DNA from 3 places in the Marinomonas algicola genome. Region 3 is predicted to be linked to each of the others. Evidence: predicted binding sites of a transcription regulator. Region 3 holds the regulator's gene; each other region holds the start of a gene.
What was found. The regulator LexA, encoded in region 3, represses DNA repair genes until DNA is damaged. The targets are predictions, from matches to a motif close to TACTGTNTANNTANACAGTA.

Region 1 (6,141 bases), 400 kb from region 3:
ACGCTGGAGATAAATGATCTCGTTTCATCGACCAATCTTTCTTCAAGCCTTGTCCAGCAAAGAAAACCTTTCCGGCACCGCTTTGGTTAATTGTGTCCAATACAGACATTAACTGTTGGCTATTAGAGCGGGTCGATATGTCATCGAATAGTCCTGGTTGAAACATGCCGGGATCGTAAAAGTCAGACAGCATGACGCCCGCTTTGGCATAGCGAAAGCCATCCTTCCATATCCGCTTGAGTAAGTGACTGGCCAGCTTGATAAAATCCCTCGTATCACAACTGGGTATCAACAACTCGCCCGATGCGGAGTTGCTGTATTGCGGCTCGTTGTCCTTAAAGGGGCTGGTACGTATAAACACGGTCAGCACTTTGGCTTGCTGCTGTTCTTTGCGTAGCTTCTCAGTGGCGCGGGTTGCGTATTCACATACGGCCTCACGTAACAATTCAAATTGCGTTACTTTTACGGCAAATGAACGGCTACAGACGATTTGCTTCTTAGTTGGCGGGATTTCTTCAAGTTCAATGCACGACTCACCATTGAGCTCTCTGACGGTTCTCTCTAAAACCACCGAGAACTGGTCTCTGATGGCTCTAGGAGAGGCATTGGCGAGGTCTAGGGCTGTGGTGATACCCAGAGCATTTAAACGCTTAGAAAGCCGTCTACCAACGCCCCAAACATCATCAACTGGGACTAATGCGAGCAATCGACGTTGCCGATCTGGATTGGTCAGGTCTACAACCCCCTGAGTGGCGGGGTATTTCTTGGCGGCATGGTTAGCCAGCTTGGCGAGTGTTTTAGTAGGTGCAATGCCTACACAGACGGTGATCCCAATCCAGTGGCCTATGCGCTCTCGCACTTGTTGTCCGAACTCGACAAGGGATATGGCCGACTCAATACCGGTTAAATCCAAAAACGCTTCGTCAATGGAGTAAACCTCTACTCGTGGTGCCATCTCTTCCAAAGTGCGCATCACTCGACTGCTCAAATCCGCATACAGCGCATAGTTGGATGAAAAAGCCAAAATGCCATGGCGCTGCATTTTAGCTTTGATCTGAAAGACGGGTACGCCCATTTTAATACCGAAAAACTTGGCTTCACGCGAGCGTGCAACCACACAGCCGTCATTGTTGGACAGCACCACAACCGGCGTATCTTTTAAATCAGGACGAAAGAGCTTCTCACAACTGGCGTAAAAGTTGTTGCAGTCCACCAAGGCAAATACAGGCATGGGACAGTCACGACTTGCGGCGCATGATTCGCACCACATTGGTGACCACACCAAATATCTCTAACTCTGTCCCTTCGGGAATATGGATGGGTTCATACGCCCGGTTTCTTGGGATCAGCTTGACGCACGGCCACAGTTGAAGTTCCTTTACCGTGAGTTCACCATGGATGCCAGCGATGACAATGTCACCGTGTTTGGCTTGAACAGAGCGATCAACCACCAGAATATCATCTGGATGAATCCCGGCATCAATCATTGAATCCCCTTCAACACGCACAAAGAACGTTGCAGCCGGGCGCTTAATACACAGCTCGTTAAGGTCGAGCGTTTGCTCAACATAATCCTGCGCTGGTGAGGGAAAACCAGCAGAAACACGCTCCATGAACAATGGAATACGAAGACGCTTGGCTTTGATGAAGGCAAGTGCGCCGCTACGGCCTATCAGCGAGACACTCATGACGAACCTCGAAAAATCATAATTAATACTGTTTGTTTATACAGTATCTAATGCTATGCTGATTTCTACAAGTAAAATTGTAGGTAAAACTGTAGTTGTTCGAGTAAGACGTTGTGTCGTGGGTGATTTCTTTTTTGTGTTGAAAAGCTTGATGTGGGGGATCGCTCGCCCTCGTCAAAGCCTGCAAGGCTTGGACAATACTGCTTCTGCCTACTGCTCTTGTTTCTGTTACTGATCCTGTTACTGCTACTGGTTAACGCATGGGTCGAGTAACCGTCAGATAAGGCTTGTTGAACCCTTTGCAAAGGGTTTAAAAACAGTTAGTAAAATTCTGCTTCGTATTGAATTTACTGGCTTAAAGCGAAGTCAGGAGCATCATTAAAATGCTCAGTCGAACTCAGTTAAAGCCTTTTGCAACCGTTTGAAAAGGGGTTGGCTAAGTCATGCGTAAAGGGTATCGGTAAGGGTTACCTAAAGGGTTTAGCTAAGGCTATCTGAAAGGCTTAGCCAAAGCCTTCATACATGGGTTCACACAGTAGAAAGATTAAAAAAACGCTGAGGCCCAAGGTGCATTTTGTACAAACGCGTTTATAAACGAACAGGGCACAGTGAAATAACCCAAAGCGAACAACAGAATTGAAGAGGAACCATCAATGACAAGAGCCCCTGCGCCATTTCCGCTAGAGCGTCTCGCGGATATCCCAGAAAGACCAGAAGATTTTAGATTGCTGGAGCGTATTCCATTAACGCGTGAGCCGCAGACTTGGCCACTTGAACTTTCTCCTATGGTCGGTGATGAACAGCCAATGGTGCTGCTCGATACAGAGACAACCGGACTGTCTTTCGATGATGAGTCCATTATTGAGCTTGGTATGGTTAAGGTGCTTTACAGCCCCTCTGCTCAGCGGATTGTGTCGATTGTTGATGTGATCAGCCTGTATGAAGATCCCGGCAAGCCAATCCCCGAGCTGATTACCGAGTTAACCGGTATCACCGATGATATGGTTCAAGGCCAGCACATTGATGATTCACTGGTAGCGAGTTGGTTATCCGATGATCCGCTGGTGGTTGCGCACAATGCACAGTTTGATCGTCCTTTCTTTGAAAAGCGGTTTGCCGGATTAGGCCATTTGTCTTGGGCCTGTTCAGCTAGCGGCATAGATTGGAAAGCATTTGGCTTTGAAAGTCGAAAGCTTGAGTACCTGCTGCTTCGCTTAGGTTGGTTTTATGAAGGACATCGAGCTGCAACCGATTGTTTGGCGATGGCCTGGTTGTTCCATTTGTTGCCCGAGTCCGTTGCAAACTTGTTGTCTGAAGCAGACAGGCGAACTGTGTTAGTACGTGCGTTTGGTGCGCCGTTTGATGTAAAGGACTATCTAAAAGAGCGTGGTTACCGCTGGCATGACGGTGTTAAAGGTGCCAACAAACATTGGTGGCGCGAAATCAGCGAAGACGAGTTGCCGCAGGAACAAACTTACCTGGATGATTTGTACCATCGCGGCTCAGAACATGCCCACTATGACTACAAAGGTGCCCGCAATCGATTTAAAGCTTCGTAGCTCTCCACAAGGTAAGCCTTGCATATTTGAAAACATCTGGAAAATGGAAAGTGAACTTACGTTATACCCAAACTACTTGGTGTTGCAGCTAGGCGGCAAGTGAGCGAGTCCCCATGAGCATAGATCTTCTATGTGATTGGGGTGAGCGAATGCAGGTAACACCGCTGCGGCTGCAAGTAGGCAGGGTATATAACCAACAAGAGGAATCTTTCCATGTACCAAGACACCTACATTGAATACTGGGGCGAAATCTTCGTCTCTGCCCACATCATTGAATTTGGCATCACGTTCGAGCGCTTTCTTAAAGATCCATGGAAGCACTTGATGTCCTGTGGCCAAGAGTCTGCTCCAGACGCGATTGCTGAAGGGATGCTGCCATTGCTACCAGCCCAGGCAGAAGTTGCCAGGCGCATTAGGGAAAGTGAGCAACGCGTTCTGATGTCTACAGAGTCGGACAAAGGGGTATCTCATTGCGGTAACATCGTGGTGCCATTGGTTCGGGTAGCGCATTGATAGCGGCTATCAGCATTGGCACAAAACAAGGTCTTCAAGCCCATACCTGAGCGGCAATTGCAATCCAGATCAAAAAGTTGCCGCTTAGTCTTCCCTACAAAATAATTTGTGATAGGATGATACCTAATAAATTTAGTTAGGTTGCGTGATTCAAATTATTTTCTTGCTGTGAGCAACCACATAAGATGGAGTTTGTTTCTGGAGAGTGCCATATGAATACATCAAAGGAGCTTTTATCAAAGCTCACTATTTTAGAAGAGCTGATCCAAATTGTTAGCAATAAAAATGCAACCAAAACAGAAAAGTATCATGCATATTCGGGTGTATTGGCTTTGCTGCGGGAAATTGACGAAACAACTAATGCCCCTTGTTTTGGCGAGCATAGTCGAGATCTCAAAAGTGCTTTATTAAAGAAGCTTGGACTAGGGACAGATAGCCAAGGCTTGCATGATCCGGAAGCTTATCTCAGAAAGCTCAAGTCTCCACAATTCTTAGATATTGAATAGATGAAGGTTGCATGAAGCTGAATAAACATGATCTGTCTGGAAGCAAGCCTAGAACGCTTTTAGAAGAACTACCTCAAGCTAGCCGTGATCGTATTGCGCATATCGACTTTACCCTGTTATTCAAGGGAGAAGCGGTACGCGCTGATTTGGTTGAGCGTTTCAGTATAGCGCCAACACAGGCAACGAAAGACTTCACAATGTACCGAGAGCTTGCACCAGGCAATATTGAGTATGACCAAAAGCTCAAATTGCATAAGCGTGGTGAAGCTTTTGAGCCCTTGTTCGACTATGACGTTGTGAGAACGCTGGCGACGATTAGCCAAGGGTACGGAGATGGCTTTACTGGAAAGGTAAAACCACCTCTGGCTTGTGAAGCGCCTTATCACCTTAACAAGCCCTGTTTATCTATAGTGGCGAAGGTCACCGAGGCCATTCACAAAGGCAAAGCCTTGAGCATCACTTATGTGTCGTTATCGAGCGGTGAAACAACTCGTGAAATTGTGCCGCATACGCTGGTGGACAATGGCCTGCGTTGGCACGTTCGTGGTTATGACCGCAAGCATGGTGAGTTCCGTGACTTTGTATTGACCCGCATTAAAGCAGCGGTTGTGCTTGAAGATTCCACTTTGTCGCCTTCTGTTATCAAAGAAAGTGAGCTCGAAATCCAAGACCGACAATGGAACCGCTTTGTTGAATTGGAGTTAGTGCCGCACCCACGCATAGAGCACAGTGAAGCGATTGAGCTAGATTATGGCATGACGGGGGGCGTGATGAAGGTTGAGATTAGAGCTGCAACTGCTGGCTATTTGCTTCGCCAATGGCATGTGGATTGTTCTACGGAACACTCATTAATGGGCTTTGAGTATCAGCTTTGGTTGCGTAACAGCCAAGCACTTTATGGTGTCACAAACTTAAATCTAGCGCCTGGCAGAACAAGTTAATCGAACGATGTAGCGTCCATTTAGGCGTTACATAAAGAACAGAATTTTAAATTTATAGTGAAGCCGTTGCAGCAACCTAGTGGGGTGCAACCAACACTGAACAGGAAAAGAAAATGGATCATAGTGTACATAACAAGCTCATCTCCTTTATCTGGAACATTGCCGACGACTGCTTACGCGATGTGTACGTTCGCGGTAAGTACCGTGATGTGATTTTACCTATGGTGGTATTACGACGTTTAGATACGTTACTTGAACCCACCAAAGAAGCCGTGCTTGAAGAGGTAAAGTTCCAAAAAGAAGAGATGCAAGCCACGGAGCTTGATGATGAACCATTGAAGGCTGCCAGTGGTTATGTCTTTTACAATACATCTAAATGGACGCTGAAATCCCTGTTCAACACCGCGACTAATAACCAACAGATATTACTCGCCAACTTTGAAGAGTACCTGCTTGGCTTTAGCGATAATGTCAAAGAGATCATTGAGTGCTTTAACCTCAAATCGCAAATTCGTCATATGGCCTCCAAGCAAGTCCTTCTTGATGTCGTCGAGAAGTTTGTTTCCCCCTATATCAACCTAACTCATGAAACGGTCGAAGACCCAGATGGCAACAAGATGCCAGCCCTTACCAACCTGGGTATGGGTTACGTGTTCGAAGAGTTGATCCGCAAGTTCAACGAAGAAAACAACGAAGAAGCAGGCGAACACTTTACGCCACGTGAAGTTATTGAACTGATGACGCACTTGGTGTTTGACCCGGTGAAAGACCAGTTACCGCTTACCATGACAGTGTATGACCCTGCGTGTGGCAGCGGTGGTATGCTCACTGAATCTCAAAACTTCATTGAAGAAAAATACCCTAACGACAGCCGTGATGTTTACCTCTACGGCAAAGAGATCAACGACGAGACCTACGCGATTTGTAAATCGGA
Region 2 (6,141 bases), 1.9 Mb from region 3:
CCTCAGTATCATTTCTAGGCCTTTAAAGAGGTTTTAACAAAACACGTTGCAGCCAGTTAGAAATATCACCAATCTGCTCAGGACAGACAGAGTGAGGCATATTGTATGATTTAAAGGCCACATTATAAGATTTATTCAACAGCGTTTCTCGAGCCGTTGTACCTAATTGTAGAGGAACCACTGGGTCTTCAGATCCATGGTGAATTAAAATTGAAGTGCTACCATTAACGTTTTCAGTCGCATGTGTTAATGCTTCGGCTTCTACCAAATAAGTAGACAGCGCCATAATTCCAGCTAATTTTGACTGGGTCGTTAGACCCAATTTATAAGCAATGACACCTCCTTGTGAAAAACCCGCAAGCACAATCCGCTCACTTGCCATACCTGAAGCGATTTGCGCATCAATGATGGCTTGAACGTGAGCACAGGATTCAGCAATATTTTTACTGTCCACCTTTCGCTCAATCGTCATTTCTAAAATGTCATACCAAGCTCTCATTTCCATACCACCGTTTATCGTGACAGGGCGAATCGGAGCATGTGGAAAGATAAAGCGTACGCCTAATGCCTCTGGCAGAGACAAGCTTTTCACAATAGGTTGAAAATCATACCCATCAGAACCAAGACCATGTAACCAGATAACAGCACTGTCTATTGATGAAGATGTTTCGACGACAACACACTCTAATTCCTGCATTTATTTGTTCCTCTTTTAAGATAGTCGGTAACTTACACATAACGGCCAATCAAAACAGCAAAAGCGGCACGTACTTTCACTCGAATGGAAGTCGCAACTGCATTGAATCGTTGGATTTTAACCGATAACCCAATCCAAGTAATCGTACTGGTCTATTTTGACGAGAAATCGCTTCTTTTATTAACATAATAAAAAATGCGTACTCCTGACCTTTTTGATAGGCTTTCTCAACCGTTGTTTGTTGGAAATTATCAAACTTCACTTTCACATAAAACTTACTCGGAGGATGAGTGAATTTTTTATCCGCCATTCGATGAGTTAATGCTTCGATCAATTTTGGAACTTGCTTTAAACAGGCATCAACGGAATCTAAATCCTTTTCATAAGTATGTTCGACAGAAAAGCTTTTTCGCACGCGATTCATTTGGACGTCTCTGTCATCCACACCAAAAGCCAGTTGTGAAAGGCGGTAAGCAAAGCGACCGAATAGTTGAATTAGACTGGCTAACTCTATTTGCTGCAGATCGCCGCAGGTTTTGACACCTAACTTATGAAGCTTTTCTTGACCAACTTTCCCAATCCCCCAAATGCGCTTAATAGGAATATTTTTTACAAACGCATCCTGCTCCGATGGTGGGACGACAAACTGTCCATTCGGTTTATTCCAATCGCTGGCGACTTTCGCCAAAAACTTATTCGCGGCAATGCCCGCAGAGACAGTAATGCCCGTTGTATCCATAATTTTTTGACGTATCTCTTGCGCCATTAAAGTGGCACTTCCTCGACATAACGTCACATCCGTTACATCAAGATAGGCTTCGTCAAGCGATAAGGGCTCAATAAGACGAGTGTATTCGCCAAAAATACGATGCATTTGTTGGGATACCTCTCGATACTTTTGCCTATTTCCAGGAATAATAACGATGTGAGGACACAGACGAACGGCATGAGCCGAAGACATAGCCGAGCGTACACCATACTCACGTGCAATATAATTCGCTGTAGCAATCACCCCTCTTGACGTCGCCGATCCGCCAATTGCTAATGGAATATCACGTAACTCAGGGTTATCTCGCATTTCTACTGCAGCATAAAAGCAATCAGCATCTATGTGAATTATTTTCCTTTGGGACATATTCTCTTGGATATATAGAAACGGTAAAACAAGCACTAAAGTACCATAAATACTGTATATAAAAACAGTTAAACTGAATTTTTCGTCGTCCATTTAATTACTCAACGCTTAATCTTGTCGCTAAATACCCAAGATTTAAATTATCCTTTAAGATATGTGTTCAAACGCCGTAAACTTATTATCTAAGGTAATCACATAGGAAACTTATAAAATGCGTTATAAGATACCTTTAATACTAACCGTATTAGTAAGCACTCTTTCTGGATGCAGTTATTCATATCATAAAACGTCCAGTGAAGAGGAAATTGCAAAACCGGCCAATCCGATGCAAATTACCGTAGATGAGGACACCGTTGAAAGTGCTCAAATAAAGAAAGCCCCTAGAAAAATAATTATTTACAGAATTCATTAATTGGAACTTTTTAATAAAATGCCACAGATCATTACACGTGGTACGATTACCAAAAGATTAGGAGACATTGCAATGCGCTTTCTAAAACCTGTGTACCTTTTATGTTTTGCCAGTTTATTTCTAACGGCATGTAATGCAATTCAAAACGCAAACAAGTGCACAAGTATTGCACCTTGCAATGGTAATACTGTTAGTAATTCTCTTGCCGATAATAACAGCGATAGCCCTTTCGAGATCGTGGATGTTATTCCAAGGGAGCCTATCATCATTAATGCTACCGGCTATTCTGCACCTATAACCAATAAAAAATTTTCTAAGTCACAAGCGAAACTGCTCTCGTTACGAGGCTCTAAACTTGACGCTTACCGTAATTTATCTGAGCGCGTATATGGCTTAAAAATTAATGGTACGTCCACTCTTAGTAATATGATGACTCAAAATGACGAGTTAAGAACCTTTGTCGATGCTTATCTTGTTGGTGCTAAAGTCGTTTCTCAAAGAGAGCTAGATGATGGAAGTTTTGAAACCGTTGTTGAAATGGCACTACAGGAAAACTTTCGTCGATGCGCAGGCTCTCCAGAAAGCATACGAACCAACCCAGCTTGCCAAATTAGACCCTCTTATCGCAGTACTGGAAACAACAGCACCTCCTCAAAGAACAAAACCAATAACTTTTACTCTGTAGAATAATGAATAAATTCATTAAACACTTAATCACCAGCGTCATAGGCTTAATGGGCTTAGCCGTTAGCTACACCTTAACTGCCGCCAGTATTGAAGCGTCTGGACAAGCGATTATTTATAATAATGACATTGAAGACGCACGTTATAGAGCGACTGAACAGGCCATCAAGCAAGCGGTTTTACAATCCAGCGCGACCTTAATGTCAAACGACTCGTTAAATAATGGTGAACTCAATTCATCCATGCATTTGCAAGCTTCGGGATATGCCGAATCAACAGAGATATTATCAGAGACTATTTCGGATAATATTCTTCGAATTCGTATATCCACCGATGTTACAGATGATATGCAATGTCGTAATGGTGCGACGAACCTTTACCGCAAATCGGTTGGCATTACTGGTTTTGCCTTACAAGTACCACAGCAAGCTAATTTAGGGGCGCTTCACAATATTACACGAGGCTTCCCTAAAAGCTTAACCGATGAAATTAATAGACAAGGCTACCTACACGCACTAGCCGCAACCAATACCATTATTTATCCAGACCTTATTAATGCACCAACCTCAACCAATGTCGACGGATCGTTAACCGATGTAGCACGAATTGGTGAGGACTTAGGCGTACAATACGTGATAAGTGGCGTTATTCGAGACATCGATGAATTATCCCCTCAACACCCAGATCAAGACACACCACTAAATTCTCTTTTAAAGTGGGCCAATAAAGAAACCAATGCGCGCACTATGATGCTAGACATCTATATATATGACGGTTTTAGCGGTGCGTTACTTTTTGAAGCAGGCTATCAGGAATCAGGAGACTGGACACTTCCTCGCAACAAAAAAGTAGGCTTTGGGTCTTCTTTATTTTGGAAAACAAATTACGGTAATATTGTGCAACAAATTTTATGGCAAGCGTCTTTAGATGCTAGCGAAAAACTACGCTGCCAGCCTTTTGTTGCTAACATATTTCGTACAGAAGGAAATAAAATACACTTGAACGCTGGCTCTCTTGCAGGCATCAAGACAGGCGACAAATTTAATGTTTATCGCCGATATGAAATTTTTGATCAACTACAAAATGCCCAAACACAACTGAACAATGCCAATATCAATGTTACCATTACCCAAGTACAGCCTAATTTCGCGATTGGAGAATTAGCTGTTGATGCAAGAATTTTGAATGTACAGCAACAAGATGTTGTTATCGCTTGGTAAATCACTACAATCAACACAATACTTTTTTAACAAGGACATCACATGAACAACGAATTGCTACATCACTTAGAACAACGTATTAATCAAGCTGTTGAAGAAATTAATGCTCTTAGAGGAAAAATTTCTGACCTAGAAATGAAAAACTACGAGCTAAGTGAAGAAAAAACTGAGTTAGAAGCTAAATTCTCTCAGCAAGAAGAGCAGCAAGCAAATTGGGAGAACTCATTAAACGGTATGCTTTCTCGCTTAAACCAGTTGGATAAGCATCAATGAGATACGCTGCCGCCGCTGCATTGATGCTAACAACATTAAGTGCCAATGCAGCTGGCACTTGGTCTACATTGCTCAATTATGACCATATTTTTAGCAAACCCTCCACAGCGACAAGTAACACAGATTCAATTCTATCTGGCGCTATGGAGTATACCTTTCCACGAAGCTTAGCTTTTTATGGCGGAGCGTCTTTCTTCTTACGAGACAGCTTTGAAAGCACGCTTCATCTTGGCGCTCGCTTCTACAGCATGGACCCAGTGACCAGAGTGGGCAACGTTCCTGTCTGGAGCTTTATTGGTTTAGGTAATTATTTCGTTACTGATAACGCCTATTATCCTGAAATAGGGCTACGCATTGGCATTAGTCAACAGTCTCGAATTGACGTAACATTGAAAGTACTGAACAGTAGCGACACCGCATACGATAACCATGCTGCTTTAGGTATTGGTTTTGCGTTTTAACTATGAGGCCAGTTAAATCGGCTTCATTCTGTTTATTATGTTATTTATCAGCACAGACGCTTTCATAGCCATCTCTGCTTTACAGCTCGATATTATTGTTATTTAAGACTTTCATAATTTTAGATAGCATACGAAGCGATTAGGTTTTGTTTTTATGGATCAACTTATTCAGCAACTTCAACACAAAGTTGCTTTTCTACTCCAAGAGCTCAATGATGCTCGTGCAGAAATCGCGGCACTAAAAAGAGCAACATCTACTGCTGGCAGTGAAGATACAACGTCTCCATACGACTTACTGAGTCAAATGAACAATTTAACGCCCAATGATCAACTCCAGCTTTACATTGAAGACTCCCTTGATATTGAAACGGCAGAATCGACTGAGCCCACAGAAGACAGGGAGGATTCAGAAAATCAGCTTAGCTTTGACTTACCCCCTGAGATAAACCTGTTTGACTCAATGATAGAAAATACGGACTTAACGCCACACACTCCCACTACTGAAAACGCATACGCAACTGAGAAGCAAGTGACCTTAGAAGAATTAACTAATTTTGAAGACGCCTCTACGGAAAAAAATACTGACCTCACTCACGCATCAGAAAGTGACTCAGTCGAGATGAAAAAAGAAGCCATGCTCAAACCCACAGACTCAGAGCCTGTAGGCCAAGAAGCAGAAGCCTCTACAGAAGAACAGCAGCTTGCCAGAAAGCGTAAAAAGAATAAACAGAACAACATTAAGCTTATTCAATTACTAGAAAGAAAATACCCTAAAGCGTTTAATTGGAATAACCCTTCTCCCCTGAAGATCGGCATTGATAAAGAAATGCAACTTGATGACGAATTAACAGAGAGTAAATTAAAACGCGCCTTAGCCGCTTACACACGCTCTGATCGCTATAAAAAGAGTGTAAATAAGCAAAAGTTGCGTATCGATTTAGATGGGAAGCCTATTTTACCGAAAAAAGCAGCAAAAAAACCAATCAAAGCAAACACCGAGAATACGGTCAAACCAGTCATTGATAAAGCGATAACAAATAAGGTTGAAGTGGAGCCAGATGACGGCCTTTCAAACGAAGAAAGAATGAAGCGTAAATTAAATCTGCTTTTATCAAAAAATAAACACTAATTTAAAAAAAACTATTTACAAAGCACAAAGGCATAGATAATATATGCCGCGCTGCTGTGGAGGGGTTCCCGAGTGGCCAAAGGGAGCAGACTGTAAATCTGCCACGAAAGTTTCGGTGGTTCGAATCCAC
Region 3 (6,141 bases):
AGCTCTTCCGGATTGTCTGCGTTTTGAATGGCAACGACTTGAGGGGTAAGAATCGCTTTTATCTGGCTGTTGATGTATTCAATGGCTTGATGCCTCTCTGGGCGGTCTATAGAGGTCGCTTTTAAGTGAGACATGATAACGCTATACAAAGACTGTGCTACTCTCATATCTCCACTGGTGTAATTGTTGTTCGCTTGAACCAGTTGTCGGTTAAGTTGCAACCATAGATTTAACCATCTGATATAGTCATAGCATGCTTTATAGTGAGAATGACTAATGCGTCCTTTTCGGCGCATGTAAAGTAGTAATTTAGCCACCTTTGTTAGGCGTTCTTTGTATTTACTTTTTTCTTGAAAACTATAAGAGTGCGGTGTTGTTGTGAATTGAGCTAAATCGGCATCGCGTTCCTGTTCTCCTTTGGCAATTCTTAACTCAATCTCATCAGGATGGTCGCTGTGATTCATTAGATCGCGCAATGTGTCAAAGTAAAAATCATACAGCACATCTGTTACGATAGCGTCCGTATTGATATTTTTAAGGCCTGTTATATGGTGTTGTACACGGTCGGCTCGATTGAGGAGTTGCAGCTGTTTGAAGCGGCGCTCAGTCAGCTCTCTTTCTTTCTGATGCGCGCGCGTGCCAACGATTACTGATATCAAAACAATAACAAATAAAATGGCAATCGTAATAATTTGTAGTAACGGCATGATTGTCCTTAGATGATTTATTGAGTATGTTAAAAAAGAAAAAGGTAATTTGGCAAATAATAATGTGCGAAACAATACAGTGATAGCTTGTTATATAAAAGAGGTTTGCTTAATATCAGCGCCCCGAGCGAATAAATTACGCAATTGTATTGATTCGGAGATGCATTCTAATATAAGGCTTATATAGCACAATGGGAAAATCACTGGTTATCGTAGAGTCGCCAGCAAAGGCGAAGACCATCAATAAATACTTAGGGAGCGACTACGTCGTTAAATCGAGTGTAGGTCATATCCGTGACTTGCCTACAGGGAAAACGGCCACATCTACCCCTCAAGAGCGTGCAAAGCAAGCTGCATTAACGCGTAAAATGAGCGCCGAAGAGAAGGCTGAATATCGTCATAAAAAATCTCGCCAGCAACTTATCAATCGTATGGGGGTAAATCCTGAGAACAATTGGGAAGCGAAATACGAAATATTGCCAGGCAAAGAAAAGGTTGTTGACGAATTAAGACGATTAGCAAAAAATGCTGACACTATTTACCTCGCAACCGATTTGGATAGGGAGGGTGAAGCCATTGCTTGGCACCTTCGCGAGGCCATTGGTGGTGATGATTCACGCTACAAGCGTGTTGTTTTTAACGAAATTACTAAAAACGCTATTACCCAGGCTTTTGAATCCCCATCTGAATTGGATATTGATCGAGTTAACGCCCAACAAGCTAGACGCTTTTTAGACCGAGTTGTTGGCTTTATGGTCTCTCCACTTCTTTGGTCCAAAGTCGCTCGAGGGTTATCAGCGGGTCGTGTTCAATCTGTTGCTGTACGCTTGATTGTTGAGAGAGAGCAAGAGATCCGAGCCTTTATTCCTGAAGAGTTTTGGGAATTAGACGCAAAGTTAACAACACCTTTAAATACTTCCTTAACGTTTGAGACAACAAAATACAAAGGTAGTGAGTATCGCCCTTCGAGTGAGCAAGAGTCTCAGGAGCATGTTGATAGATTGCAAAAAGCGTCATTTAAGGTTGCTAAGCGTGAGGATAAACCAACGTCAAGTAAGCCATCGGCCCCTTTTATTACTTCTACGCTACAGCAATCTGCAAGCACACGATTAGGATTTGGTGTTAAGAAGACCATGATGCTTGCTCAGCGTTTATATGAAGGTGGTTACATTACCTATATGCGTACAGATTCAACGAACTTAAGTGCAGAAGCTGTTGATAATCTACGCGAATATATCTTACAAAATTTTGGTAAAGAGTATCTTCCTGAAGAAGCGATTCGTTATTCGAGCAAAGAGGGGGCTCAAGAGGCGCATGAAGCCATTCGTCCTTCAGATGTTTCGATAACATCAAACGAACTGCTTGGGATGGATAAAGATGCTCACAGGCTATACGATTTAATTCGTAATCAGTTTATGGCGTGTCAAATGCCTCCTGCCCAGTACACCTCAACCACGATTACCTTGTTGGTGGATGATTATGAGTTGAAAGCGCGAGGCAGAATTTTACGCTTTGATGGTTACACTCGCGTCATGGCCGCCATCGGTAAAAAAGCAGAAGACAGTATTTTACCAGACATCGAGCCGGGTGAAATGCTTACCTTGGTTGATCTATTACCAGAACAGCATTTTACGAAACCAACGGCTCGTTTTAGTGAAGCAAGCTTAGTAAAAGAGTTGGAAAAGCGTGGTATTGGTCGACCATCTACTTATGCATCGATTATTTCTACTATCCAAGATCGTGGTTATGCTCGTGTTGAAAATAGACGTTTTTACGCCGAAAAAATGGGGGATATTGTCACTGAGCGTTTAGTCGATAGTTTCCACACCCTGATGAATTTCAGCTTCACGGCGCAAATGGAAGAGCAGCTTGATGATATAGCGGAAGGGCGAGAAGATTGGATCAAGGCGCTTAATGCTTTTTACACCAGTTTCAATGAAACCCTCAGGAAAGCTGAAGACCCAGATACTGGTATGATGCCAAATGAGCCAACACCAACCAATATAGAGTGTCCTACGTGTTCTAGGCCGATGCAAATTCGCACCGCGAGTACCGGTGTATTCTTGTCTTGTTCTGGTTATGTACTTCCGCCTAAAGAACGTTGTAAAGCCACAATTAATTTAACGCGCGGGGAAGAAGCGGTTGCGCTTTATGATGAGGAAGCTGAGTCAAAAGCACTTATAACGAAACGTCGTTGCTCAATCTGTAGCTCAGCAATGGACAGTTATTTGGTGGATGAACAAAGAAAACTTCATGTTTGTGGTAATAATCCAGCTTGTAGTGGCTATGAGATAGAGCATGGTGCATTTAAAATTAAGGGTTATGATGGCCCTGTTCTTGAATGTGATAAGTGCGAATCTGAGATGCAATTAAAAAATGGCCGCTTTGGGAAATATTTTGGTTGTACCAATGAAGAATGTAAAAATACTCGCAAGCTCTTGAAGAGCGGTGAAGCGGCTCCACCGAAGATGGATCCGGTCCCTATGCCTGATTTGATTTGCCTAAAAGTTGAAGATCATTATGTTCTAAGAGATGGCGCAACAGGCCTGTTTTTAGCGGCGAGCCAATTTCCTAAAAAGAGAGAAACAAGAGCGCCGCTTGTTGCAGAACTTTTGCCCTACATGGACCAAATTGATTCTAAGTATCATTTCTTTTCTGATGCACCGGTTGCCGACTCAGAAGGCCGCCCAGCGGTCATTCGTTATAGTCGTAAAACAAAAGAACAATACGTTATGACAGAAGAGAATGGTAAGCCTACTGGTTGGAAAGCGTTTTATGTGGGTAATAAGTGGGTGATTGAAGAGGGTAAAAAAACGAAATGAGCAACCCAAGTGAAGCGAGTGTGACAAATCAAAGGTTAGATGTTGCACGTCGCTTCTTAAATATGAAAAATGAAGCGGCTGAGTTTTGGATGGAAAGAGCGTATGAGTACTCTGCTCTTTTTCATCTCAAGAGTGCGTTAAACGGTTTGTTGCAAGAAGTTTGTGCAAATTATTCGTTAAAAAAAGAAGCGGATCTTTGTGTTCTTTTGGGTGCGGCAAAAGAAAAAGGTATGTCAATTCCTGTATTACAGGAGCTAAATGCTTTATCATCCGACCCCATTAGTTGGCTTACCTTGATGGAAAAAGACTATAATGTCGCTTTAGAGTGTCATTCTAAGTCGCCAACCGTTGTTTCAAGTAATGTTATAGTGAGTAGTCAAAGCTTAGAAAGTTCGATAACATTCTATTTAAAGTCAATATCTGATCTCGTATTGAGATATAGAGAAGAGTCCGCAGAGTATTAAGAATGAATGAAGCTTATTTAGAAATTGTTGAATTAGATAACGGTGATATTGTATTGCGCCCAGTAAATACAGAGGAAAATGAAACTTCAGAGCCGTTAGCTGTGTTAACTATTTCCGATGATACCAAGGCTTTTTTGCAGAACCGGTATTTCGACCTTGCAAAATGTATGTTTCATGCTGGAATTGATTTTGTCTACTCTGAAGACTTTAGTGACATGCCTGAAGACGATCAAGATATGCTCGATGAGTTTGAGACGAATTTGAGCGTGCCTTCAACTCTGCATTAGTATTCCTGCTTGCCCTTCACAAATACCTATTTATGAAGGGCAATAATGAAACGTATAGCTTGATGGAACTTATATATTTTGCCTGATAACGCCGACTGAAATCCCCTCAATAGCAAATTCAGTACTTTCTAAATCAACATGTATGTCGTTAAACTCTTCATTTTCTGCGATCAGGTGGACAATTTTTCCCTCTTGCTCGAAGCGTTTTACGGTAACTTCATCATCAATTCTAGCAACAACGACTTGACCATTTTTCACAGATTCTGTTTTATGTACGGCAATTAAATCACCATCTAAAATACCGATGTCTTTCATGCTCATCCCTGTAACGGATAAAAAATAATCTGCTTTGGGGTAAAACATCTCAGGAGGGATTTGAACATAAGAAGAAACATTCTCTTGAGCTAATATTGGGTAGCCAGCGGCCACTTTACCTATAATAGGTAATCCGAGCTCCGAAGGAGGGGCTTCTGGACTTTCTTCTATCAAACGCAATCCTCGAGACGCACCAGGTAAAATTTCGATAGCACCTTTTTTGCATAATGCTTTAAGATGCTCCTCGGCGGCATTAGGAGATTTAAATCCCAAATGCCTCGCTATTTCTGCTCGCGTTGGCGGAAAGCCATTTACAGAAATAAATTCGCGTATCATGTCCATTACTTCGGATTGTCTTTTTGTTAATTTAATCATAAGGCATCTGGTTGTTTGTACAGTTACTGTTATTATATACAGCTTTTAAAGATGTTCTCAATTAAATAATGCTATCAGATGAATTAAAGTCAAAAATACATGCTGCCTACAGGGCATCGTTGGCCGCCAAAGGTCATAAGCCGCGCTTAGGTCAGAAGCAAATGATTGCGACGATCGCGCGTACTTTGGGCAACATTATGCAGGGCTCAGAAGGTGAGCGCTTGGGTGAAAAGCATGTCGCTGTCGTCGAGGCTGGGACAGGAACAGGTAAAACCCTTTCTTACTGTTTATCGGCCATTCCTATTGCTAAATCAAATGAGAAAAAATTAATTATTTCTACAGCGACCGTAGCGCTGCAGGAACAAATTCTCCATAAAGAGCTGCCAGACCTGTTAAAGCATACGGAATACAACTTTAGTTACACCTTAGCGAAAGGAAGAGGTCGATACTTGTGCTTGAACCAGCTTGAAAGTTTTTTAGATGCCGAAAACCAAGTTATGGATGACATGTTCGCGGGTCTATTTGAACAACACCTTCAATCTGGTGATGTTAACTCGGTTCTCTATCAGGAAATGGACGAACACATTAAATCCGGTGACTGGAACGGTGATAAAGATAATTGGGAGGGTATTTTACGAGATGAGGATTGGAGAAGGGTGACCACAGATCATCAACAATGCACAAATCGTAATTGCGCAAACTTTTCAGCTTGCCCATTTTATAAAGCTAGGGCTGAAATTGAAACCGCCGATGTCATCGTCGCTAACCATGACTTAGTGTTAGCCGATTTATCATTGGGAGGTGGCGCTATTTTAACGGACCCAAGTGAGACTATATATGTGTTTGATGAAGGCCATCATCTTCCAGAAAAAGCCATAAATCACTTCCGTCATGAGCTGCGTTTGCAACAGAGTATTCAGTGGCTGAGACAGCTTGAAAAGAACTTGGTGAATCTTAAACAAGAATTGACTGATGAAATCAGCTTAACGGGTCAGATTTTATTGAAAATACCGCAGCAGATTCAAACTCTGGTTAATTTTATTCAATACGCCCAACAAGGACTTGCGCCATTTATTGCAGAAAAAAACCTAGACAGCGACAACACTGTTTATCGATTTGAATTTGGTGTTATACCTGAAGAATTGAGACAATTAGCTTACAGTCTTCAAAC

Region 1: umuD (translesion error-prone DNA polymerase V autoproteolytic subunit) is a predicted target of LexA. The motif match lies at 1,715-1,734, and genes of this name have one in related genera.
Region 2: dinB (DNA polymerase IV) is a predicted target of LexA. The motif match lies at 1,883-1,902, and genes of this name have one in related genera.

Annotation. Positions count from the first base shown of each region.
Region 1 is NZ_CP061941.1:2,415,546-2,421,686, reverse strand. Features, by position in the region: gene umuC (translesion error-prone DNA polymerase V subunit UmuC) at 1-1,231, opposite strand, end outside; gene umuD (translesion error-prone DNA polymerase V autoproteolytic subunit) at 1,239-1,688, opposite strand; gene IEZ33_RS11075 (3'-5' exonuclease) at 2,342-3,247, shown strand; gene IEZ33_RS11070 (hypothetical protein) at 3,320-3,568, opposite strand; gene IEZ33_RS21120 (hypothetical protein) at 3,572-3,760, shown strand; gene IEZ33_RS11060 (hypothetical protein) at 3,973-4,266, shown strand; gene IEZ33_RS11055 (WYL domain-containing protein) at 4,278-5,207, shown strand; gene IEZ33_RS11050 (type I restriction-modification system subunit M) at 5,321-6,141, shown strand, end outside.
Region 2 is NZ_CP061941.1:3,926,526-3,932,666, forward strand. Features, by position in the region: gene IEZ33_RS17900 (alpha/beta hydrolase) at 23-697, opposite strand; gene dinB (DNA polymerase IV) at 774-1,832, opposite strand; gene IEZ33_RS17910 (hypothetical protein) at 2,044-2,244, shown strand; gene IEZ33_RS17915 (LPP20 family lipoprotein) at 2,317-2,934, shown strand; gene IEZ33_RS17920 (flagella assembly protein FlgT) at 2,934-4,148, shown strand; gene IEZ33_RS17925 (cell division protein ZapB) at 4,191-4,421, shown strand; gene IEZ33_RS17930 (hypothetical protein) at 4,418-4,882, shown strand; gene IEZ33_RS17935 (ProQ/FINO family protein) at 5,037-6,011, shown strand; tRNA gene IEZ33_RS17940 (tRNA-Tyr) at 6,070-6,141, shown strand, end outside.
Region 3 is NZ_CP061941.1:2,015,702-2,021,842, forward strand. Features, by position in the region: gene IEZ33_RS09155 (DNA topoisomerase I) at 1-707, opposite strand, end outside; gene topA (type I DNA topoisomerase) at 899-3,529, shown strand; gene IEZ33_RS09165 (DUF6586 family protein) at 3,526-3,993, shown strand; gene IEZ33_RS09170 (hypothetical protein) at 3,996-4,280, shown strand; gene lexA (transcriptional repressor LexA) at 4,350-4,970, opposite strand; gene dinG (ATP-dependent DNA helicase DinG) at 5,039-6,141, shown strand, end outside.